3 regions of the Variovorax sp. GW531-E2 genome follow, and region 1 is predicted to be linked to each of the others. Evidence: predicted binding sites of a transcription regulator. Region 1 holds the regulator's gene; each other region holds the start of a gene.
The links. Region 1 encodes FliA, which starts transcription of late flagellar genes. Its sites were predicted from a motif close to CTAAAGTTTNNNNNNNNNNNGCCGNTA; they were not measured.

Region 1 (7,828 bases):
CGCGCGCCGACCTCGTGCTGGTCGTGCACCGCCGCAATGGCGAACGGCTCGACGTGCCCATGACCTGCCGCCTCGACACCGCCGAAGAGGTCTCCATCTACGAAGCCGGCGGGGTGCTGCAGCGCTTCGCGCAGGACTTCCTCGCCGCCACGAAAGCCGACTGACGATGCCGCACACCCCGCAGATCAAGATCCCCGCCACGTACATGCGCGGCGGCACCAGCAAGGGCGTTTTCTTCCGCCTGCAGGACCTGCCCGAGGCCGCGCAGGTGCCGGGCCCGGCGCGCGACGCGCTGCTGCTGCGCGTGATCGGCAGCCCCGACCCCTACGGCAAGCAGATCGACGGCATGGGCGCCGCGACGTCGAGCACCAGCAAGACCGTGATCCTCTCGAAGAGCGAACGGCCCGGCCACGACGTGGACTACCTGTTCGGCCAGGTGTCGATCGACCGGCCCTTCGTCGACTGGAGCGGCAACTGCGGAAACCTCTCGTCGGCCGTGGGCCCGTTCGCGATCAGCAACGGCCTCATCGATGCGGCACGCGTGCCGCGCGATGGCGTGGCGGTCGTGCGCATCTGGCAAGCCAACATCGGCAAGACCATCGTCGCGCACGTGCCGATGACCCACGGCGCGGTGCAGGAGACCGGCGACTTCGAACTCGACGGCGTGACCTTCCCCGCGGCCGAGGTGCAGCTCGAGTTCATGGACCCCGCCGCCGAAGAAGACGGCGCGGGCGGCGCGATGTTCCCGACCGGGAACCTCGTCGACGACCTGGAGGTGCCCGGCCTCGGCACGCTGCGGGCCACGATGATCAACGCCGGCATCCCCACCGTCTTCGTGAACGCCGAGGCGCTCGGCTACACGGGCACCGAGCTGCAGGACGCGATCAACGGCGACGCCGCCGCGCTCGCCCGCTTCGAAGCCATCCGCGCGCACGGCGCGCTGCGCATGGGCCTCATCCGCACGCTCGACGAAGCCGCCAGCCGCCAGCACACGCCCAAGGTCGCCTTCGTGGCGAAGCCCGCGGGCTACACCGCATCGAGCGGCAAGGCCGTGGCGGCCGGCGACATCGACCTGCTCGTGCGCGCGCTGTCGATGGGCAAGCTGCACCACGCCATGATGGGCACGGCGGCCGTGGCCATCGGCACGGCCGCCGCCATTCCCGGCACGCTGGTGAACCTCGCGGCCGGCGGTGGCGCGCGCGAGGCCGTGCGCTTCGGCCATCCCTCGGGCACCTTGCGCGTGGGCGCGCAGGCCAGCCAGGTCGAGGGCGAATGGCAGGTGACCAAGGCGGTGATGAGCCGCAGCGCCCGCGTCTTGATGGAAGGCTGGGTCCGTGTGCCCGGCGACACCCTTTGAGCTTTCAGATTCATTCACAGGAAATCCCGATGTCGACTCGCAAGACCCTCCGTTCCCTCGCCGAGGCCCGCCGCGGCGTGCTGGTGCCGGGCGCCTTCAACGCGCTGTCGGCGCGCGTCATCGAAGACCTGGGCTTCGAAGCCCTCTACGTCACCGGCGCGGGCGTCACCAACATGTGGTTCGGCCTGCCCGACCAGGGCTTCATGGGCCTGCACGAGATCGCCGACCACACGGCGCGCATCCGCGACGCCGTGAACCTGCCGCTGATCGTCGATGCCGACACCGGCTTCGGCAACGCGCTGAATGTGCGGCACACGGTGCGCGTGCTGGAGCGCGCGGGCGCCGACTGCATCCAGTTCGAGGACCAGGTCGCGCCCAAGCGCTGCGGCCATTTCTCGGGCAAGGAGGTGATCTCCACCGAGGAAGCGGTCAACAAGATCAAGGCCGCGGTCGATGCACGCACCGACCCCGACCTGCTCATCATGGCGCGCACCGATGCGGCGGCCACGCTGGGTTTCGAGGCCGCGATCGAGCGCGCGCAGAAGTTCAGCGAGGCCGGCGCCGACATCCTCTTCGTCGAAGCCGTCACCACGGCCGACGAGATCCGCGCGCTGCCGCAGCGGCTGGCGAAGCCCCAGCTCATGAACATGGTGATCGGCGGCAAGACACCGATCTTCGGCGCCGAGGAACTCGGCGGTCTCGGCTACGGCATCGTGCTGTACGCCAACGCCGCGCTGCAGGGCGCGCTGGCCGGCATGCAGAAGGCGCTCACGGTGCTGCGCGACACGCGGCGCATGGACGAAGACCCGGCGCTGGTCGCGCCCTTCGCCGAGCGGCAGCGGCTGGTGCGCAAGCCCGAGCTCGATGCGCTGGATGCACGCTACGCCAGCTGAGGTTCTCTACAAAGAGTCCTTCAGCTTCGCACGCAGCCGGCTCACCGCCTGGCCGTGCAGCTGGCACACGCGCGACTGGCTCACCTCGAGCACCGCGCCGATCTCGCGCAGGTTCAGCTCTTCCTCGTAGTAGAGCTTGAGCAGCAGCTGGTCGCGCTCGGGCAGCGCGCCAATGGCATCCACCAGCTGGTGGCGAAAGCCGCTTTCGAGCAGGCGCGCCAGCGGGTCGTCGAAGTCGCCGCGCCCCTTGCGCACCTCTTGCGCATGCAGGTCGAGAAAGGGGTTGTCGGGGTCGCCCTTGGCGAAGTCTTCGACGTACAGCAGCTGGCAGCCCTGGATGTCCTGCAGCATCGACTGGTAGGTGTCCAGGTCGACCTTCAGCTCCTTCGCGATCTCGCCTTCGGTGGGCGCGCGGCCCAGCCGGTGGCCCAGCGCCTGGATCGCCTTCTCGATGCCGCGCGCCGACTGGCGCAGCCCGCGCGACCCCCAGTCGCTGGCGCGCAGCTCGTCGAGCATGGCACCGCGGATGCGCTGGCTGACGAAGGTCTCGAACTGCGCGCCGCGGTGGTCCTGGTAGCGGCTCGACGCATCGAGCAGGCCGAGCATGCCGGCCTGGATCAGGTCGTCCAGCTCCACGCTGGCCGGCAGCCGGGCCATCATCTGCAGCGCGATGCGGCGCACCAGCGGCTGGTGCTGTTCCAGCAGATGCGATTTCTCGATGGTGCCCTGTGCGGTGTACACGGCCGTCCGTCCTCGTGGTCGTGTCTCAGGCTGCGAGCGCCTGCGGGAACACGGCCGGCCGCGCGGGCGTGCGCCAGGTCCAGCGGCCCATGTCGTCGGCGATGGCGCGGAAATCGACCGCCGCCGCGCTGGCCGGAAAGGCCTCGACCACGGTCTGGCGCAGCCGCGCCGCATCGGCCAGCCACGGGTCGGTGCGCACCCAGCCCACGGGCAGCAGCGACAGCGCGAGGTAGCGGCTGGCGGCTTGCGCGAGGTTGTGCATGACCTGCTGCGCCGTGCCCGCATCGGCCACGCCGTTGAGCATAAAGCGCAGCTGCTTCAGCGCATGCGCGCGGTGCAGGCGCTTGATGCCCGCGTAGGCCGAGGTGATGGCCGCCGGGTGCGGCTGCAAAACGAGCAGCAGTTCGTCGGCGCCCTGCGCCAGCGGCGACAGGCAGCCTTCGTCGTCGAAGGCCGCATCGACGAGCACGATGCCGCGCGGCCACAGCGTGCGCGGGTCGATGCTCGCGCCGGGCGATGCGGGCAGCACCTGCACGCCGCACACCGCGCTCGCAGCGGCCTGATCGATGCGCAACCGCCGACTCGCCACATCGGCCAGCGTGCCGCGTGGGCCGAGCGCCCATACATCGCACACCGAGCGCATCGTCGGATGGTGCTCGTCGAGCAGAAGAACGTCCTTGCCCTGCTGCGCCAGCGCCGCGGCCAAGCTCATCGCGGCCGTGGTCGCACCCGCGCCGGGGCCCATGCCCGCGACGGCGACGACGCGCACCGGCGCCTGCCCGAGCAGCCGGCGCAGCCCGTCGGCCTGGTCCGTGACGCGTGCGCTCATCGCCTTCAGCCCAGGCGTTCCAGCGCGCGCGGCGCTTGAGCTGGTGCTGCCGATTCGGTGCCCAGTGCATCGAGCAGCAGGAACAGCTTGCCCACGCCCGCGTACAACGCGCCGCCCGTCAGCGCGCGGCCGGCGCGCGTGGCGCGGCCCGTGAGCTGGCCCAGCAGCAGGCGCGTGCGGTCGGCCCACTCGCCCTCGGCCTGCAGCAGGCGCCACACGGTGGTCGTGACCTGGCCGGCAACGAGCAGGCGCTTCATCATGTGCGGATCGCCGGGCTCGCCCATGCCGCCCACGAGCTGCACGCCGTCGCGCAGCAGGCGGAAGCACGGCTCGGCGTCGGCGGCCCAGCCCTGCCATTGCGCGAGCTGCGATGTGTCGACCTCGGCACCGAGGTTGGTGAGCACGCAGGTGTGCGACAGCAGCTTGCGGCTGCGCGCGTCGACCACACGCACGGCCACGCAGCGCAGCGTGGGCAGGGTGTCGCGGTCGAGCGCGGTACGTGGCAACACCTCGACCTGCGCTTCGCATTGCAGCGCAGCCTTGCCGCGATAGCGCACGGGCCGTTCGGTCGTGTCGTCGAAAACGAAGGCCAGGCGCGCGAGCGTGGTCGCGGCGCCGGTGTGCGCATCCGTCACGGCCGTGCTGCCCGGCGCGCGCGCCAGCCACTTCGAGCCCTCGGCCTGCCACGACAGCATCTGTTCGACCGCCGGTGGCTTGCCCAGCACGTGCACGAGCCGCTTGCCGAAATCCTGTTGCTGCAGCCACTGCACCTGACGCTGGCCCGGTGCAGCCGCCTGGCGCGCCGCAGCGGTCGAAAGCCACTGGTTCGGTGCCGCCAGCGGCAGGCCGCTGCGATCGGACAGCAGCAGGCTTCCATGGCACACGTAGGCATCGCCGCTGTCGGTCGCACGCAGGCCCACCTGCCCGGCCAGCGCGAGCACATGGGTGTCGCATCCCGCAGCCACCTCGCCGCGCGCAAACGCCGACAGCTCGTGCAGCACAGTCTTGGCATCGACAGCCTCATCACCGGCCTGCCCCCACAGCGTGCGCGCGCCATCGAAGCCGATGTGCGCACCGGCCAGCGCGCCGGCCGTCGTCGCCAGTTCCTGCGCGTCGTGCGCCATCGCACGGATCAGGCTCTGGTAGCGCAGGCGCAGGCGATCGGTCTCGCCCTGTGCCTGCGGCGAAGGCGCGGCCTCGTCGGGCAGGTCGGCTTCGGCCGGCACGAAGAGCGGGCTGTGCTGGCGCGGCTGGAACACGCTGTCCACCAGCTGCACGCGGTCGGCGCGCACCAGGTTCTCGGGCACCTTCTGGCCGCCCGAGATGTAGTGCACCGGCAGGCGGTGGCGGATCACGGTGTCGATCAGCGCGCCCGGGTGCGTGGCCTCGTCGACCTTGGTGAAGATGCAGCCCGCCAGCGCATGGCCCTGGCGGTAGGCGTGCACCACCTCGTTGAGCGTGTCGCCGTGGCTGGTGGCGTTGAGCAGCAGCAGCCGCTTCACCGGGCGCTGGCTGCTGCCGAGCATGGCGATCTGCTCGGGCACGGCGCGGTCGCGCTGGCTCATGCCGACGGTGTCGATGAGCACCATGTGGCGGTCGCGCAGGTCGTGCAGCACCAGCTGCAGGTCGGCCGCGTCCTTCACGGCATGCACCGGCACGTTGAGGATCTGGCCGTAGATGCGCAGCTGCTCGTAGGCGCCGATGCGGTAGCTGTCGGTGGTGACGAGCGCGAGCTTGTCGGCGCCGAAGCGCATCACGCAGCGCGCCGCCAGCTTGGCGGTGGTGGTGGTCTTGCCGACGCCGGTCGGGCCCATCAAGGCATAGACGCCGCCCTGCGCGAACAGCGCGTCTTCGTCTTCATGCACCGGCACCGCGCGCACGAGCTCGGAACGCACGAAGGCCATGCCGTCGGCGTAGCTCTGGCCCGTGGGCAGCTTCTCGAGCATGGCCTTCGACAGGCGCGCGCTGAAGCCCGCGCCCAGCAGCGTGCGCAGCAGGCGACCGCGCACCGGGTCGCGGCGCTGGCTGTCGCTCCAGACCACGCTGGCGAGCTGTTCCTCGATCATGCCGCGCATCGAATGGAGTTCGCTGAGCACGGTGGGGTCGGCGGAAGCGGCCGTGGCAGGTGCGGCTGCGGGCACTGCGGCCTGCACCGTCTGCTGCACATCGCCCTCGGCCATGGCGACGATCTCGACGCCCTGCGCGGTGGCGCGGTGCGTGAGCACGATGGCCTCGGCGCCGAGCGATTCGCGCACCAGGCGCAGGGCCTCGCGGCCGGTGGCGGCGACGAATTTGCGTGCGGTGGTGCGCACGTCGGTCTGTGGATTCAAACGGCTCGTCCTCCAATGGCGGCGGTGATCTTGATGGTCCGGGCGTCAGGGATCTCGGCGTGCGAGAGCACCTTCAGCTGCGGCAGGCTGCGCCGCAAAAAGCGCGACAGCAGCACGCGCAGCGCGTGCTGCACGACCAGCACCGGCGCCAGCCCCATCTGCTCCTGGCGCACCATGGCGGCCTGCGCCTGCTTGAGCAGGTTGTCGGCAATGCCCGGCTCGATGCCGCTGCTGTTGTTCAGGGCCTGCTGCAGCACGCTGTCGAGCGAGCCGTCCAGGCCGATCACCTGCATCTCCTCGTCGCCCGGGAACAGCTGCTGCGTGATGGCGCGGCCCAGCGCCAGGCGCGTGAGCGTGGTGAGCTCGGTCGGGTCTTTCACCGTGGGGGCGTGCTCGGCCATCACGTCCAGGATGGTGCGCATGTCGCGGATCGGCACCTCTTCGTCGAGCAGGTTCTGCAGCACCTTGTGCAGCGTGCTCAGCGACAGCACCTTGGGCACCAGGTCTTCGGTGAGCTTGGGCGCGGTCTTGGCGATCTGGTCGAGCAGCTGCTGCACTTCCTGGCGGCCCAGCAGCTCGGCCGCGTGGGTATGGATCAGGTGGTTCAGGTGCGTGGCCATCACGGTGCAGGCATCGACCACGGTGTAGCCGTACACCTGCGCCTGCTGGCGCAGGCTGGCGTCGATCCAGGTGGCCTCCAGGCCGAAGGCCGGGTCGCGCGTGGGCGTGCCCGTCAGCGTGCCCGTCACCTGGCCGGGGTTGATCGCCATCCACTGGTTGGGGAAGGCCTCGCCGCGGCCGATCTCCACGTCCTTCAGGCTGATGACGTAGGCGTTGGGCTTGATCTCCAGGTTGTCGCGGATGTGGACCACCGGCACCAGGAAGCCCAGCTCCTGCGCGATCTTCTTGCGGATGCTCTTGATGCGGCCCAGCAGCTCGCCCTGCTGCGACTGGTCCACCAGCGGGATCAGCCGGTAGCCGACCTGCATGCCCAGCGGATCGACCATGGCCACGTCGTCCCAGGTGGCTTCGGCCTGCTCGGCCGAGGCCGGCACGCCCGCCCCTTGCGTGGCGGCGGCAGCGGCGGCCTGCTTCGCCGCCTCCTGCGGCTTGCGCTGCACCAGCCGCCGCCCGAGCCACACCAGGCCGCCCGCGATCAGCAGGAAGGCCAGGTTCGGCATGCCGGGGATCATGCCCAGCAGGCCGACGATGCCGGCCGTGAGGAACAGCACCTGCGGGTTGGAAAAGAGCTGGCCCGTGAGCTGGCTGCCCACGTCCTCGTCGGTGGTCACGCGCGACACGATCACGCCGGCCGCAGTCGAGATCACCAGCGCCGGAATCTGCGCCACCAGGCCATCACCGATGGCCAGCAGCGTGTAGGTCTTGCCGGCGGTCGAGAAGTCGAGCCCGTGCTGCAGCATGCCGACCACGAGCCCGCCGATGATGTTGATCACCATGATGAGCAGGCCCGCGATCGCGTCGCCGCGCACGAACTTGCTGGCGCCGTCCATCGAGCCGTAGAAGTCGGCCTCCTGCGCCACCTCGGCCCGGCGCTTGCGGGCGATCTCTTCGCCGATCAGGCCGGCGTTGAGGTCGGCGTCGATCGCCATCTGCTTGCCCGGCATGGCGTCGAGCATGAAGCGCGCCCCCACCTCGGCGATACGGCCCGCGCCCTTGG
Region 2 (7,828 bases), on a different contig from region 1:
AGCTTGCTGTTGTAGCTGGTCTGCTTGGCCTTCAGGGCCACCAGCGGCTGGTTCTCCGCGGTCTGCAGCTGGGTGAGCAATGCGCCCAGGTCAAGGTTGGCGCCAACGCCGATGCTGCTGATCGATGCCATGTCGGGGGTGTCCTGAAATGCGAATGAAATGAAGAGGTCTGGAGCGGGTCGTGATCAGGCTTGCTGGCTCACCAGAAGCCCGGCCTGCCGGTCCATGACCTTGGCGATGCGAACGACCTCTTCGGTCGGAATCTGGCGAATGACTTCGCCGTTGCTGCGGTCGACCACCTTGACGATGAGCTTGTCGGTGTCGCGGTCGACCTCGAACTGCAGGCTGATCGAGCGGCTCTCCAGCGAGGCATTGACGGACTTCACCGCCATCTCGATCTGCACCGGCGTCGCCTCCTCGACCTCGGCCTCGGCCTTGCGCAGTGCGGTGGCCTCGGCGGCAGCCGCAGCAGCGCCGCCGGTGCGGCCGGCAAGCAGTTGCTGCAGCCAGGGGCTTTCCACGGCGGAGGCGGCGGGTACGGGCTGGGACATGGTCTGCGTTCTTCTTCTGGAGTTCGTTGTCCTGTGCGGCCTCGCCACAAGCGTGGCCGCACAGGACAACGCAGGCGGCTTCGGGTCGCCCCGAAGGCCTGCGAGCAAAAAGCAAGACACCGGGCGCCGCCCTCGCGAGGGGCGCCCGGCGGTCTTAGCGAATCAACGCAGCAGCGACAGCACGCCTTGCGTGGTCTGGTTCGCCTGTGCCAGCACCGAGGTACCGGCCTGCTGCAGGATCTGCGCGCGCGTCATGTTCGACACTTCCACGGCGTAGTCCGAGTCTTCGATGCGCGAACGCGACGACGACAGGTTGGTGATGGTGGTGCCGAGGTTGGCGATCACCGAGTCGAAACGGTTCTGCACCGCACCCAGCGAGGAGCGCAGCTTGTCGACCTTCGACAGGGCGGCGTCCAGGGCCTTGAGAGGGTCGACCGTCGAGGTCTTGCCGCTGCGGGCGTTCAGCGTGAAGGCGCCAGCCTTGGCCGAATCGGCGTAGACCGCATTGCCAGCGCCGTCGGTCACTGCGCCGTTGCTGTGCACGCTGTAGGTCGACACGGTGGTGAGCGAGTTGCCGAGCGAGCCGTCGGCGCCCACGTAGGCGCCAGCAACCGTGCCGCCAGCAGTGATCGTGACACCTGCCACGCCGCCGATGGTCGATGCCAACACGGCGGTACCAGCACCCGCGGCCAGCTTGTCGTTCAGCGCAGCGGCCGAGATTTCGTCGCCGGTCACGTCGAAGTTGGCTGCACCGGCAGTGGCCGTGTAGGTGGTGCCGCCGACCTTGATGGTGCCGCCCGTGCCGGCAGCAGCCGCCATGCTGGTGGTCAGGCTGGTCAGCGTGGCTGCCGTACCCGTACCGCCTGCGTTGTTCTGCGTCAGGTTGCCAGCCGTGTCCACCCACAGCGCGGAGCCGTCGGTCGCCGTGATGGTGCCAGCGCTGTCGATCTTCACGTCCAGCGAGTTGCCGCCGATGGTGACCGTGGCGGTCTTGCTCGCGCCCGCTGCGGGCTGGAGCGAAGCGATCGTGGCAGCGTTCGTGCGACCCGTTTCACCGAAGGTGAAGGCGGACTTTGCAGCGTTGTAGGTGTAGGTGGAACCTGCGGTGACGACCGAGTCGCCCGCCTTGGCGCCCGCCAGCAGCTGGCTGCGCGTGGCCAGCGTGTTGGTCGCCGTGACGTCGTACTTCTGCGTGCCGTTGACCGGTGCGCCGTTGGCGACAGCGCCAGCCAGCGTCAGGTCGTCCTTGGTGGCGGCCTTGTTCAGCGTGCCCGTGCCGTTCACGTTGAAGCTTTCCAGACCCAGGGTCTTGGCGCTGATTTCCTGCAGGTCGATGTCGATGGTTTCGCCATCGTTCGCACCCACTTGCACCGTCAGCTTGCCGGCGTTGGCCGACAGGACCTTCACGCCGTTGAACTGGGTCTGTTCCGACACGCGGTTGATTTCGTCCAGGCGCTGGCCGATTTCCGACTGGATCGAGTCCAGGTCGGTGGCCGAGTTGGTGCCGGTGGCGGCTTGCACCGACAGGTCGCGGATGCGCTGCAGGTTGTTGTTGACTTCGGTCAGCGCGCCTTCGGTGGTCTGCGCGATCGAGATGCCGTCGTTGGCGTTGCGCGCGGCTTGCGTCAGGCCCTTGATGTTGGCGGTGAAGCGGTTGGCGATGGCCTGGCCGGCGGCGTCGTCCTTGGCGCTGTTGATGCGCATGCCGGAAGACAGGCGCTCGATGGCCGTGTTCAGGGCCGATTGCGACTTGTTGAGGTTGTTCTGCGTGAGAAGAGAAAGGCTGTTCGTATTGATGACTTGCGCCATGTTCGACTCCTGATTGACAAAAGGTTGTGGACTCCGGCCATCGGCCGTAACGCTGGACCCGCTTCCACGGTGAGACTCAAGCCATCGTTGAAGGGGATATCGGCGGGTGTCCGCAAACCTTTAGGGCCGCAACGAAAAAAGTTCTACGTTGCCGCCCTCTGCCTCGTCATGCCTGCATGCTCATGATTTCCTGGTAGGCCGTCACCAGCCGGTTGCGCACCTGCAGCCCGGTCTGGAACGCCACGTTGGCCTTCTGCAGGTCGACCATCACGTCGTTGAGCGCCACGCCGGGCTTGCCCAGCTCGAACGATTCGGCCTGCGCATAGGCCTGCTGCTGCGCGCCGCTGATGTTGGCGAGCGAGCGCTGCAGCTCGGCCGCGAAGCCGCCCGCACCGGCCGGTGCAGAGGTCGCGGGCCCCATGCCGCTGGCGAGCGCGGTGGCGCGCATCTGCTGCAGGACGGATTCGATGGCATTGATGGACATGGGGAAAAGTTCACTTCCAGCTGACTTGACACGGAGCGCGCGAGCGCTCCAACCGGCAGGCAGCGTATCAAGGGAAGACCCCCATTCAAACGCGCAACTGAGGGCAAAACCCCCGGCTGTTCGACCGATCGAATTCCCCATCGCCTGCTGACAATCGTTCGCGAAACCACAGGCCGCGCACGACGTCGCCGGCCACCGGCATGACATCCCAACACCGAATTTCTTCTCTCACTCCGGCGCCGGCCCTGCGCGGCGCAACGGCCCCGGCGAAGGCGCGCCGATGAGCACGGCCGCGCCCACGGGCGGCCTGGCGGCGGGCGCCAACGGCCTGCCCCCGATGCTGGAACGCATGCGCGCGCAGCCCCGCCTCCCGCTGATCATTGGCGCCGCGGCGCTGGCGACGGTGGCGGCCGCTTTCTTCCTGTGGAGCCGCGGCCCCGACTACAAGGTGCTCTACACCAACGTGTCGGACCGCGACGGCGGCGCGATCATCGCGTCGCTGCAGCAGATGAACGTGCCCTACAAGTTCGCCGAGGGCGGCGGCGCGATCCTCATCGCGGGCGACAAGGTCGCCGAGACGCGCCTGAAGCTCGCGGCCCAGGGCCTGCCCAAGGCCGGCGGCGTGGGCTTCGAACTGATGGACAACCAGAAGTTCGGCACCAGCCAGTTCGCCGAGCAGGTCAACTACCAGCGCGGGCTCGAAGGCGAGCTGGCGCGTTCCATCGAATCGATCGGCAGCATCGAGGCCGCGCGCGTGCACCTGGCGCTGCCCAAGCCGTCGCTGTTCGTGCGCGACCAGAAGAAGCCTTCGGCCTCGGTGGTGCTCACGCTGATGCGCGGGCGCAGCATCGACGAAGGCCAGGTGAGCGCCATCGTGCACATGGTGTCCAGCAGCGTGCCCGACCTGGACGCCAAGAGCGTCACGGTGGTCGACCAGCGCGGCAACCTGCTGTCGTCGGCGCGCGGCACCAGCCAGGGGCTGGACGTGAGCCAGCTCAAGTACGCGCAGGAGATCGAGCAGGGCTACGTGCGCCGCATCGAAGCCATTCTTCAGCCGCTGGTGGGCGCGAGCAACGTGCGCGCGCAGGTCGCGGCCGAGATCGACTTCTCGGTGGTGGAGCACACCGACGAGAAGTACCGGCCCAACCAGGACCCGGCGCAGGCCGCGATCCGCAGCCAGCAGTCCAGCGAATCGGCGCAGCACAACGGCGCACCGCCGGGCGGCGTGCCGGGCGCGCTGTCGAACCAGCCGCCGGTGAACCCGACGGCGCCGATCACGGCGCCCAAGCCACCGAACGCACCAGGCGCACCGAACTCGCCCGCCGCGCCCGCCGCCGCACCGGCCGGCCCGAGCAACACGCGCAAGGACGTCACCACCAACTACGAACTCGACCGCACCATCCGCCACGTGCAGCAGGCCGCCGGTGGCGTGAAGCGCCTGTCGGTCGCCGTGGTGGTGAACCACCGCGACACGGTCGATGCCGCGGGCAAGACCAGCGCCCGCGCGCTCGCGCCGGCCGAGCTGGAGCAGATCCGCAACCTCGCCAAGGAAGCGATGGGCTTCAGCCAGGAGCGCGGCGATTCGCTCAACGTGGTCAACAGTGCCTTCGCCCGCGACGGCGACAGCGAGGCCGGCCCCGCGCCCGACGTGCCGTTCTGGCGCGACCGCGACAACCTCGCGTTCGGCAAGACGCTGGTCCCCTACCTGCTCATCGGCCTGCTCGCGCTCTTCGCCTGGTTCGCCGTCGGGCGTCCGCTGATGCGCCGGCACCTGGCCGCGCCGCCGCCCGCCCAACCCGTGGCCGATGCAACTGCCGTGGCCACCACCGGCACGGCCCCGGCCGAGCCCGAAGAAACATTGCAGCAGCGCGAGTCCGCACGCCAGAAGGCCGACATGGACTACGCCCAGCAGACCGCCGACAAGGACCCCAAGCTCGTGGCCGCCCTGATCCAGCACTGGATGCACTCCGATGACTAGCAGCGAAGCAGGCACCCGCAAGAGCGCCATCCTGCTCATGGCGCTCGGCGAAGACCGCGCCGCCGCCGCGCTGCACCTGCTGCCCACCTCCGAGGTGCAGGCGCTGGGCCTGGCCATGTCCAAGCTGAGCGCGGTCTCGCGCGACGAGCTGGCCTCGGTGCTGGCCGAGTTCCGCCAGGAGACCGAGCAGCTGTCGGCGCTGCACCTGGGCTCCACCAGCTACATCCGCGCGGTGCTCAAGAAGGCGCTGGGCGACGACCGCGCGAGCAATCTGCTCGAGGACATCCTGCAGCCCGACGAGCCGCACGGCGGCATCGAGCGCCTGAACGAACTCGAGGCCGGCGAGGTGGCCGAACTCATCCGCGACGAGCACCCGCAGATCCTCGCAACGCTCTTGGTGCACCTGGACCGCATGAAGGCCTCGGAAGTGCTCGAGAAGTTGCCCGCGCGCCTGCGCCACGACGTGATCATGCGCGTGGCCACCTTCGGCGGCGTGCAGCCGTCGGCGCTCAACGAACTCACCGAGGTGCTGACCGAGATGCTCGCGGGCCAGGGTCTGCGCCGCAGCCGCCTGGGCGGCGTGCGCACCGCGGCCGAGATCGTCAACCTGATGAGCACCACGGTCGAAGAAGAAGCCATTGCCCATGTGCGCGAGCAGGACGAGGCGCTGGCCCAGCGCATCGTCGACGAGATGTTCGTGTTCGAGAACCTGCTGGGCCTGGAAGACCGCAGCATCCAGCGCCTGCTCAAGGACATCGAGAGCGACTCGCTCATCATCGCGCTCAAGGGCGCGCCGCTGGAGCTGCGCGACAAGTTCCTCAGCAACATGTCGCAGCGCGCCGCAGAAACGCTGCGCGAGGACATGGAGCTGCGCGGCCCCGTGCGCGTGTCGCAGGTCGAGACCGAACAGAAGGCCATCCTGCAGGTCGCCCGCCGTCTGGCGGACGCCGGCGAGATCGTGATCGCGGCGCCTGGCACCGATGACTTCGTCTGACCCCGGCGCCTTCGGCGCCTCCAACAGTTCGCGCGAGCGCCTCGCCGCCATCCACGCGGCGGCGCGCCAGGCCGGCGCCGGCACGCCCGCGCTGTCGGCGTGGGAACGCTGGGAGATGGGCACGCTCGATGGCAAGGCGCCTTCGGGCACGGCGCTTTCGCGTCACACGGCGCAGCGCCCTTCTCCACCACCCACGCCTCCCGCACCGAAGGTCGACCTCGCCGAGCTGGCCCGCATCCGCAAGGAAGCACGCACCGCGGGCGAAGCCGAAGGCCGCGCCGCCGGGCTGGCCGAAGGCCGCCAGGTCGGCCACACCGAAGGCCTGGCCACCGGCCTCGCCGCCGCCAGCGTGCATGCCGAACGCCTGCGCGCACTGGCCCGTTCGCTGCCCGAGGCGCTGCGCGGTGCCGAGGCCGAACTGGCCGAAGCCGTACTGGCGCTCGCGCTCGACGTGGCGCGCCAGGTGGTGCACCGCACCTACCAGGCCGAGCCCGAGTGGGTGCTGCCGCTGGTGCGCGACCTGCTGCATGCCGAACCCGCGCTGCGCGGCGAACCGCGCCTGCTGCTGCATCCCGACGACCTGGCGCTGGTGAAGAACAGCCTGGGCAGCGAGATCGAGGCGGCCGGCTGGCAGCTGCGTGCCGACGACAGCCTGGCGCGCGGCGGTTGCCGCGTGCAGTCGGCCACGGGCGAGCTGGACGCCAGCCTGGCCACGCGCTGGGAGCGCGTGGGTGCGGCGCTGCGTGGCGACGCTTCCTGAGCCGATGCAGACGACGGCCACCAACCCTCATCTGAACAGCGTGCGCGCCGTGCTGGAACAGGCGCGCGCCGACGTCGCCCGCAGCACGACCACCACCGCCTCGGGCCGCCTCACGCGCGCCGTCGGCCTCGTGCTCGAAGCCGTCGGCCTGCAGCTGCCTGTGGGCAGCGACTGCCTCATCGAGCTGCCGCCCGGCCATCCGCAGCGCCATGCCGAGGCCGAAGTGGTGGGCTTCGCGGGCGACCGCCTCTTCCTCATGTCGCAGACCGAGGTGGCGGGCCTGCTGCCCGGCGCGCGCGTGTTCGCGCGGCCCGGCCTGCGCGAGCCCGGTGCGACTGGCGACGCCCACACCAAGCGCCTGCCCGTGGGCGAAGGCATGCTGGGCCGCGTGGTCGATGCGGCCGGCCGCCCGCTCGACGGGCTGGGCCCGCTCGACGTGGCGCGCCAGGTGCCGCTGGCGGCGCCGCCGATCAACCCGCTCTCGCGCGCGGCCATCGACTCGGTGCTCGACGTGGGCGTGCGCGCCATCAACGCGATGCTCACCGTCGGCCGCGGCCAGCGCATGGGCCTGTTTGCCGGCTCGGGCGTGGGCAAGAGCGTGCTGCTGGGCATGATGGCGCGCTACACCAGTGCCGAGGTGATCGTGGTCGGCCTCATCGGCGAGCGCGGTCGCGAGGTGAAGGACTTCATCGAGAACACGCTGGGCGAAGAGGGCCTGGCCCGCGCCGTGGTCGTGGCCGCGCCGGCCGACAACTCGCCGCTGCTGCGTTTGCAGGGTGCGGCCTACGCCACCTGCCTGGCCGAGTACTTTCGCGACCAGGGCAAGAACGTGCTGCTCATCATGGATTCGCTCACGCGCTACGCGATGGCGCAGCGCGAGATCGCGCTGGCCGTGGGCGAACCGCCCGCCACCAAGGGCTACCCGCCCTCGGTGTTCGCGCGGTTGCCCGCCTTGGTGGAGCGTGCCGGCAACGGCGCGCGCGACGCGCAGGGACGCGGCGGCTCGATCACGGCCTTCTACACCGTGCTGTCTGAAGGCGACGACCAGCAGGACCCGATCGCCGATTCGGCGCGCGCGATCCTGGACGGCCACGTTGTGCTCTCGCGCACGCTGGCCGAAGCGGGGCACTACCCGGCCATCGACATCGAGGCTTCGATCAGCCGCGCCATGACGTCGCTGATCGCGCCCGCGCAGTTCGACACCGTGCGCCGCTTCAAGCAGATGCTGTCGCGCTACCAGCGCAACCGCGAC
Region 3 (7,828 bases), on a different contig from region 1:
GCGCGCCGCGCCCACCGGGTCGTCGCCGGCCGTCAGGAACTTGGAGTTGGTCGCCAGCTGCTGCTGGACCTTGAACAGCTTCTGCTGCTGCAGGCCCATCGACTGCAGGCTCTGTTCGTAGAAGGATTGGGTGCTGATGCGCATCGCGGGTCCTGGAATCTGTACAAAAGGGTTCAGCTACGGATGCCGAGGATGGCGTCGAACATCGCCGAGGCGGTCTGGATCACCTTGGCGTTGGCCTGGTACATCTGCTGGAACATCAGCAGGTTGCCGGTTTCCTCGTCCTGCACTACGCCGGAAATCGCGCGCTGGCTGGCCTTGATCTGGCCGGTGACGCTGTCCTGCGTGACGGCGGCCACCTTGATCGACATGGCGCGGTTGCCGACGTCGCTCACCAGCTGCGAGTAGGCGCCGTTGAAGGTCGCGGTGCCGTTCGACATCGTGGTCTTGCGCTGCAGCGCGCCCAGCAGCAGCGCATTGCCGCCGTCTGAGACACCGCCGGTGTTCTTGCCGATGGTGAAGGTGTCGCCCTGCGCGGGCGCGCCCGTCATGGCCACGGTGATGCCGTCGAAGCTCATCTTCGCGCCGGCCGTGTAGGGCACGGGCGTGCCGGCCGGGTAGCTGGTGGCGGTGCCGTTGGCAAGCGTGACGGTCACGGCCGAGCCGGCCGGAAAGCCCGACAGCGTGCCGGTGCCCGCGTTGAAGCTCAGCGTGACGTTGCCGGCCAGCGGCGAGCCCGGGTAGGCGGCATCGACGGTGGCCGCGCCCAGTGCGCCGCTGCCCTTGTTGCCCGCGGTGTTGCCGGTGATCACGGGCGAGGCGGCGGCCACCTTGGCCGGGTCGCGCACCAGCACCTCGAGATCGCGCGCGCCGGTGCGCGTGGGCTGCACCAGGAACGAATCGCCGGCCTGCGCCGTGCCGCTCGCGGCCGTGAGGCTCACGCCGTCGAAGCTGATCGGGAAGGTGGTGAAGCTGCCCATCGGCGTCTTGTCCGACAGCCGCGTGACCGTGTAGGTGAGCGTGCCCCCCACGTCGGTGACGCTCACGTTGTAGTCGCTCGTGGTGAGCTTGGACGCATCGGTCAGCGTGGCGCCGAGCTCGAGGTTGCCGGCGTTGCCGGCATTGGCGATGGTGCCCGGCACGGCCTGCGAGAAGAAGTTCTGGCCCAGCGCGCCGTTCAGGTCCACGCCCAGCTTGTGCTGCGCGTTCACCGCGTCGGCCACCGACATGGCGAGCCGGCCGATGGCGTTCTGCGTGGGGATCAGCGTGTCCTTGCGGAAGGCCATGAGGCCGCCGAGCACGCCGCCGGTGAAGGCGCTGTCGTCCAGCTCGACGGTGTTGCCGGCAAAGCCCGACAGGGCCACCACCTGGCGCGTGGGGTCGGCCGACGACGTCACCGCCGCCATCTTCGAGGCATGGTCGCCCACCACCAGCGACTGGCCGGTGGCGATGAACACGTTGTACTTGCCGTCGTCCTGCTGCAGCACGCGCACGTCGACCACCTGGCTCAACTCGCTCACGAGCTGGTCGCGCTGGTCGAGCAGGTCGTTCGGCGCCTGACCGCCGGCCACCGCGCTCATCTGGCTGATCTGCTGGTTGAGGCTGGCGATCTTGGCGGCGTAGGTGTTGATCTGGCTCACGCTGCCCACGATCTGCTCGTTGACCGAGGTGTTCAGGTCCGACAGGTACTGGTCGGTCGCGCGGAACTTGCTGGCCAGCGACTGCGCCGCGCTGATCATCTGCTGGCGCGCCGCCGGGTCGGCCGGCGTGTTGGCCACGCCCTGCACGCTGGTGAAGAAGCTCTGCATCAGCGGCGCGATGCCCGAGGTCTTGTCGGCCAGCAGCTGGTCGATGCGGTTGACCTGCACGCCGTTGGTGGCCAGCGCGGCCGACTGCGACTGCGCGGTGGCCAGCTGCGCCGTGAGGTAGCGGTCGTAGCTGCGCGACACGGTCGTCACGTTGGCGCCCGAACCGATGAAGCCCGAGCCGCTGGCAATGCCGCCGGCGGAGGCGATCTGCGCGATCTGGCGGCTGTAGCCGGCCGTGTACACGTTGGCGGTGTTGTGGGCCGTGGTCATCAGCGCGGTGCGGGCGACCGCGAGGCCGCTCAGACCTGTGTAGAACATGCTTCCGGACATAAGGCTTTACCTGTCAAAGGGGTATGGGGGAGCGGCATCACGCGATGCCTCCCCATGGTTATCGGCAGCGCGCGCCCGAAGTTGAGGGGCGCGCGTCGTCTTTACGCCTGGCTCAGAATTCCGACCAGTCGCCCTTGGCATCGCCGGCCATGGCGAGCTGCGGTGCGCCACTCGGTTCACGGCGCGTGGGCAGCGCCTTGGCGCGCGGCTTGGGCGTCGGCTTCGGCGGCTTGGGAATTGGCGTGATGCGCGTGAAGCTGGCGCGGGTCGTCGCGACAGCGTTCGCGTCGAGCTTGAAGACGCTCACGGCCTGCACGAGGCTGCCGGCCTGCTCCTGCAGCGACTGCGCGGCGGCCGAAGCTTCTTCGACCAGCGCCGCGTTCTGCTGCGTCACCTGGTCCATTTGCGTGATCGCCTGGTTGATCTGCTCGATGCCCGAGGTCTGTTCCTGGCTCGCGGCCGTGATCTCGCCCATGATGTCGGTCACGCGCTTGACGCTGCCCACGATCTCTTCCATCGTGCGGCCCGCTTCGGCGACTTGCTTGCTGCCTTCCTCGACCTTCTCCACTGAGTCGCCGATCAGGGTCTTGATTTCCTTGGCGGCGGCTGCGGAGCGTTGAGCGAGGCTTCGCACTTCGGAAGCCACGACGGCGAATCCACGACCCTGCTCGCCTGCGCGTGCGGCTTCCACTGCAGCGTTCAAAGCCAGAATGTTGGTCTGGAATGCGATGCCGTCGATCACGCCGATGATGTCCACGATCTTCTTGGACGACGCGTTGATCGACCCCATCGTGTCCACGACCTGGGATACGACCGCCCCACCCTTCACTGCCACTTCAGAAGCGGAAACCGCCAGTTGATTGGCTTGACGCGCGTTGTCCGCGTTCTGCTTCACCGTCGAGGTCAGCTCTTCCATCGACGCCGCCGTCTGCTCCAGCGAGCTGGCTTGCTCTTCGGTACGCGACGAAAGGTCCTGATTGCCCGAAGCGATCTGACCCGATGCCGTGGCAATGGTCTCCGTGCCCGTACGCACTTCGCCCACCACCTTCGCGAGATTCGCGTTCATGTCCTTCAGCGCCTGCATCAGCTGCCCGGTCTCGTCACGGCTGTCCACGCGGATGTTCGCGCTCAGGTCGCCCGCGGCCACCGTCTCGGCCACGCCCACGGCCTTGGCCAGCGGACGCACGATGCTGCGCGAGATGAAGAAGGCGAACAGGCCGCCCAGCAGCACCGTGAGCGCCGTCAGCAGCAGCCGCAGGTTGAAGCTCTTCGCATTCGCCGCGTCGATGGCGTGGCTCATGTCGTCGATGGCGCGGCGCTCGATGGCCAGCAGCTCGAGCACGCGGTTCTCATAGGCCTTGGCGGCCGGCTGGAACGAAAGCTGGTAGGCGCGCACGGTCTCGACCGTGTTGCCGCTGGCCTTGGCGCGGGTCACCTCGTCCTTGGCGGCCTGGTACTTGGCACGCAGCTCAACGATGGACTTGTAGGTCGCTTTTTCTTCGTCGGTGACCAGCAGCGCCTCGACCTTGGCCATGGTCTCGCTGCCCTTCTTCACGCTCTCGGAGATCACGTCGGCGAACAGCATCGGCAACGCCTCGTCGGTGGTGCGCGCGATCATCGAGGTGCGCGCGATGGCCGAGTAGGTCAGCACGTACCAGTCGGAAATGAGCCGCTCCTTGGCCAGCGGGCTCTGCATCATGATGCGCGTGGCTTCGGCGTTCTTGTGCGCCGACATCAGCCCCACGGCGCTGGAGATGAGCGTCAGCCCCAGCACGACGGCGAAGGCAAGGGTCAGGCGGGTGCCGATGCGAAGGTTCGAAAAGAATGTCATGGGGTGGTCCTCAAACGGTGGCGGCGGCTTCGATGAGGCCCATTTCTTCGCTGGACATCAGCCGGTCGATGTCCACCAGGATCAGCATGCGTTCGTCCAGCGTGCCCAGGCCGATCAGGTAGTCGGTGTCGAGCACCGAGCCCATCTCGGGCGCCGGCTTGATCTGCTCGGCCGTGAGCGTGATCACGTCGGACACGCTGTCCACCACCATGCCCACCACGCGGCCCGCGATGTTCAGCACGATCACCACCGTGAACTGGTCGTAGGTGGGTGCGCCCAGCTCGAACTTGATGCGCATGTCGATGATCGGCACGATGATGCCGCGCAGGTTGACCACACCCTTGATGTAGTCCGGCGCGTTCGCGATGCGCGTCACGGCGTCGTAGCCGCGCAGCTCCTGCACCTTCTGGATGTCGATGCCGTATTCCTCGTCGCCGAGCTTGAAGGTCACGACCTCCAGGCGGTTGGCCACGGCGGACGCGGACGGCGCCGCGCCATTCGATCGCGGCGATGTGGTGTCTCTGGTGTTGTTCAACATGTGTTCTTCTCCTCGTTCAATACGCATCCCGGGCGCCGGCACCCTCGCCCGCCCCGGTCCTGAATACCCCTGCGGCCCGGACCAGGCCCTCCGCCTGTTCCTGCAGCGATTGCGCCGTGGCAGAGGCCTCTTCGACCAATGCGGCGTTCTGCTGCGTCACCTGGTCCATCTGCGCGATGGCCTGGTTGATCTGCTCGATGCCCGAGGTCTGCTCCTGGCTCGCCGTCGTGATCTCGCCCATGATGTCGGTCACGCGCTTCACGCTGCCGACGATCTCCTGCATGGTGCGGCCGGCTTCGGCGACCTGCTTGCTGCCCGCCTCGACCTTCTCCACCGAGTCGCCGATGAGGGTCTTGATTTCTTTCGCAGCCGCGGCCGAACGCTGCGCCAGGCTGCGCACTTCCGACGCGACCACCGCAAAGCCCTTGCCCTGCTCGCCCGCACGGGCCGCTTCGACGGCCGCGTTGAGCGCGAGGATGTTGGTCTGGAACGCGATGCCGTCGATGACGCCGATGATGTCGACGATCTTTTTCGACGAGGCGTTGATCGAGCCCATCGTGTCCACGACCTGCGACACCACGGCGCCGCCTTTCACCGCCACTTCCGACGCGGAGACGGCCAGCTGGTTCGCCTGCAGGGCGTTGTCCGCGTTCTGCTTCACGGTCGAGGTCAGCTCTTCCATCGACGCCGCCGTCTGCTCCAGCGAGCTGGCCTGCTGCTCGGTGCGTGACGACAAGTCCTCGTTGCCCGAAGCGATCTGGCTCGACGCCGACATCACGCCCGCGACGTTCGCGCCCACGTCGGCGACGATCGCGAAGAGGTTGGCGCTCATCTGGTTCAGCGCGCGCAGCAGCCCCGCGATCTCGTCGCCGGGCCGCACCGTGAAGCGCACGAGGTCGCCGCCCGCGATGGTGCGCGCGACCTCGATCGCTTCGTCGAGCGGACGGAACACCGTGCGCCCGAGGAACGCGCCGAGGCCCAGCCAGGCCAGCGCGGCGCCGAGGCTGCCCGCTGCCACGGCGGTGGGCAGCCAGCTGTGCGCGCCAGACGCGGCCGTCAGGCGGGACGCTTCCATCCAGCCCAGCGCGCCCAGGCCCGCTGACAACGCAGCCGCCGCGACGGTCACGCCGAACACGCGGCGCCGCACCGGGATGCGACGCAGCCGCGCCAGCGGACGCGCCCAGCCGCTGCGCACCACCTCGCCCTGCAGCAGTTCGAGGCCCTTGGCCTCGCCCTCGCGCATGCGGCGGTAGAGCGCATCGGCGGCGGCCACGTCCTCGCGCGCGGGGCGGCTGCGCACGGACATGTAGCCCTCCACGCGGCCCTGGTGGCGGATCGGCGTGACGTTGGCCAGGACCCAGTAGAAGTCGCCGCTCTTGCGCCGGTTCTTGATCAGGCCGGTCCAGGGCAGGCCCTGGTCGAGCGTGCGCCACAGGTCGGCGAAGGCCTCGGGCGGCACGTCCGGGTGGCGCACGATGTTGTGCGCCTTGCCCAGCAGTTCGCCGGCCGTGAAGCCGCTGGCCGCGACGAAGGCCGGGTTGACGTAGGTGATGCGGCCCTTGAGGTCGGTGCGGGACACCAGGGCCTCTTCCTTCGAGAGTTCGTATTCGATGTCGGTGACGGGCAGATTGACACGCATGGCCGGTGCGTCGCCTTCAGGCCAGGGCCAGCGCGTTGCCGTGGCTGCTGCCGCCGAGGCGGAACACGCCGACGACCTGCGACAGGCTGCCGGCCTGCTCCTGCAGCGACTGCGCGGCGGCCGAAGCCTCTTCGACCAGCGCTGCGTTCTGCTGCGTGACCTGGTCCATCTGCGTGATCGCCTGGTTGATCTGCTCGATGCCCGAGGTCTGCTCCTGGCTTGCCGCGGTGATCTCACCCATGATGTCCGTCACGCGCTTCACGCTGCCGACGATTTCTTCCATCGTGCGGCCGGCTTCTGCGACTTGCTTGCTGCCTTCTTCGACCTTTTCCACCGAGTCGCCGATCAGGGTCTTGATTTCCTTGGCGGCGGCTGCGGAGCGTTGAGCCAAGCTGCGAACTTCGGAGGCCACGACCGCAAAGCCACGACCTTGCTCACCAGCACGCGCCGCTTCGACCGCCGCGTTCAACGCCAGGATGTTGGTCTGGAACGCGATGCCATCGATCACGCCGATGATGTCGACGATCTTCTTGGACGATGCATTGATCGAGCCCATCGTGTCCACCACCTGCGACACGACAGCGCCGCCCTTCACTGCCACTTCAGAAGCAGAGACCGCCAGCTGATTGGCTTGACGTGCGTTGTCCGCGTTCTGCTTCACCGTCGAGGTCAGCTCTTCCATCGAAGCGGCCGTCTGCTCCAGCGAACTCGCCTGCTCTTCCGTGCGCGACGACAAATCCTGGTTGCCCGAAGCGATCTGCCCCGAGGCCGTGGCAATGGTCTCCGTGCCCGTTCGCACTTCGCCCACCACCTTCGCCAAGTTGGCGTTCATGTCCTTCAGCGCCTGCATCAGCTGGCCCGCTTCGTCGCGGCTGTCCACGCGGATGTTCGCGCTCAGGTCGCCGGCGGCCACGGTCTCGGCCACTTCGAGCGCATGGCCCAGCGGGCGCACGATGCCCAGCGTCAGGCGCCAGGCGAACAGCGCGCCCAGCGCCAGCGCGATGGCCGACAGCACGAGCAGCGTGGTGCGGCCCTCGGTGTGGTCGGCCGCGATGCCCTTGGCGGCGGCGTCGATCTTCTCGCGCTGGTGGTTGGCCAGGTTTTCGACGGCGCCGGCGTAGACGGCGAGCGCCGCGCTGAACTTGGTGTCGACCAGCACATTGGCTTCGTCGATCTTCTTCTCGTCCTTGAGCTTGTTGAGCGTGCCCACGGTCTCGAGCACGACGACGCGCGCCGCGACCACCGCGGCATAGAGCGCCTTTTCTTCCGGCGTCGCGAGCATGGCCTCCAGCTGCTTCTGCGCCGGCGTGATGCGCGCCGAACCCGCCGCCTGGAGCTTGGCGAAATAGGCCGCCACCTCGGGGTCGGTGGTCTTGACCATCGCGTAGTTGGCGACGGTGTTCGACTTGAGCAGGCTGAGCCATTCGGCCGCCAGCCGCTCCTTGACCAGCGCGCCCTGCACCATCTCGTCGGTGGCCTGCCCCACGTTCGTCAGGCGCAGCACGCCCGTGCCCGCAATGAACGCCATCAGCAGCAGCAGCACCGCGAAGCCGAGCCCCAGGCGGGTGCCGATTTTCAGATCCTTCAAACTCATTGCGCTTCTCTTCCTTCAATAACGGGGGACGGTGGCCGCATCGCGCGGCGGGCCACCGGCATGACATGACGGCATGGCGGGGCGGCGG

Region 2: a site for FliA is predicted at 2,458-2,484, ahead of AC07XP_RS30755 (flagellin N-terminal helical domain-containing protein). Genes of this name have one in related genera too.
Region 3: a site for FliA is predicted at 2,198-2,224, ahead of flgK (flagellar hook-associated protein FlgK). Genes of this name have one in related genera too.

Annotation. Positions count from the first base shown of each region.
Region 1 is NZ_JBWKXQ010000062.1:7,965-15,792, reverse strand. It holds gene acnD (Fe/S-dependent 2-methylisocitrate dehydratase AcnD) at 1-164, shown strand, start outside; gene prpF (2-methylaconitate cis-trans isomerase PrpF) at 167-1,357, shown strand; gene AC07XP_RS26405 (isocitrate lyase/PEP mutase family protein) at 1,387-2,250, shown strand; gene AC07XP_RS26400 (RNA polymerase sigma factor FliA) at 2,257-2,991, opposite strand; gene AC07XP_RS26395 (MinD/ParA family ATP-binding protein) at 3,017-3,820, opposite strand; gene flhF (flagellar biosynthesis GTPase FlhF) at 3,826-6,150, opposite strand; gene flhA (flagellar biosynthesis protein FlhA) at 6,147-7,828, opposite strand, start outside.
Region 2 is NZ_JBWKXQ010000092.1:7,614-15,441, forward strand. It holds gene fliD (flagellar filament capping protein FliD) at 1-131, opposite strand, end outside; gene AC07XP_RS30750 (flagellar protein FlaG) at 186-551, opposite strand; gene AC07XP_RS30755 (flagellin N-terminal helical domain-containing protein) at 714-2,360, opposite strand; gene fliE (flagellar hook-basal body complex protein FliE) at 2,527-2,844, opposite strand; gene fliF (flagellar basal-body MS-ring/collar protein FliF) at 3,125-4,822, shown strand; gene fliG (flagellar motor switch protein FliG) at 4,815-5,816, shown strand; gene fliH (flagellar assembly protein FliH) at 5,803-6,576, shown strand; gene fliI (flagellar protein export ATPase FliI) at 6,581-7,828, shown strand, end outside.
Region 3 is NZ_JBWKXQ010000038.1:14,839-22,666, forward strand. It holds gene flgL (flagellar hook-associated protein FlgL) at 1-144, opposite strand, end outside; gene flgK (flagellar hook-associated protein FlgK) at 174-2,126, opposite strand; gene AC07XP_RS20875 (methyl-accepting chemotaxis protein) at 2,251-3,969, opposite strand; gene AC07XP_RS20880 (chemotaxis protein CheW) at 3,980-4,507, opposite strand; gene AC07XP_RS20885 (methyl-accepting chemotaxis protein) at 4,524-6,146, opposite strand; gene AC07XP_RS20890 (methyl-accepting chemotaxis protein) at 6,163-7,740, opposite strand.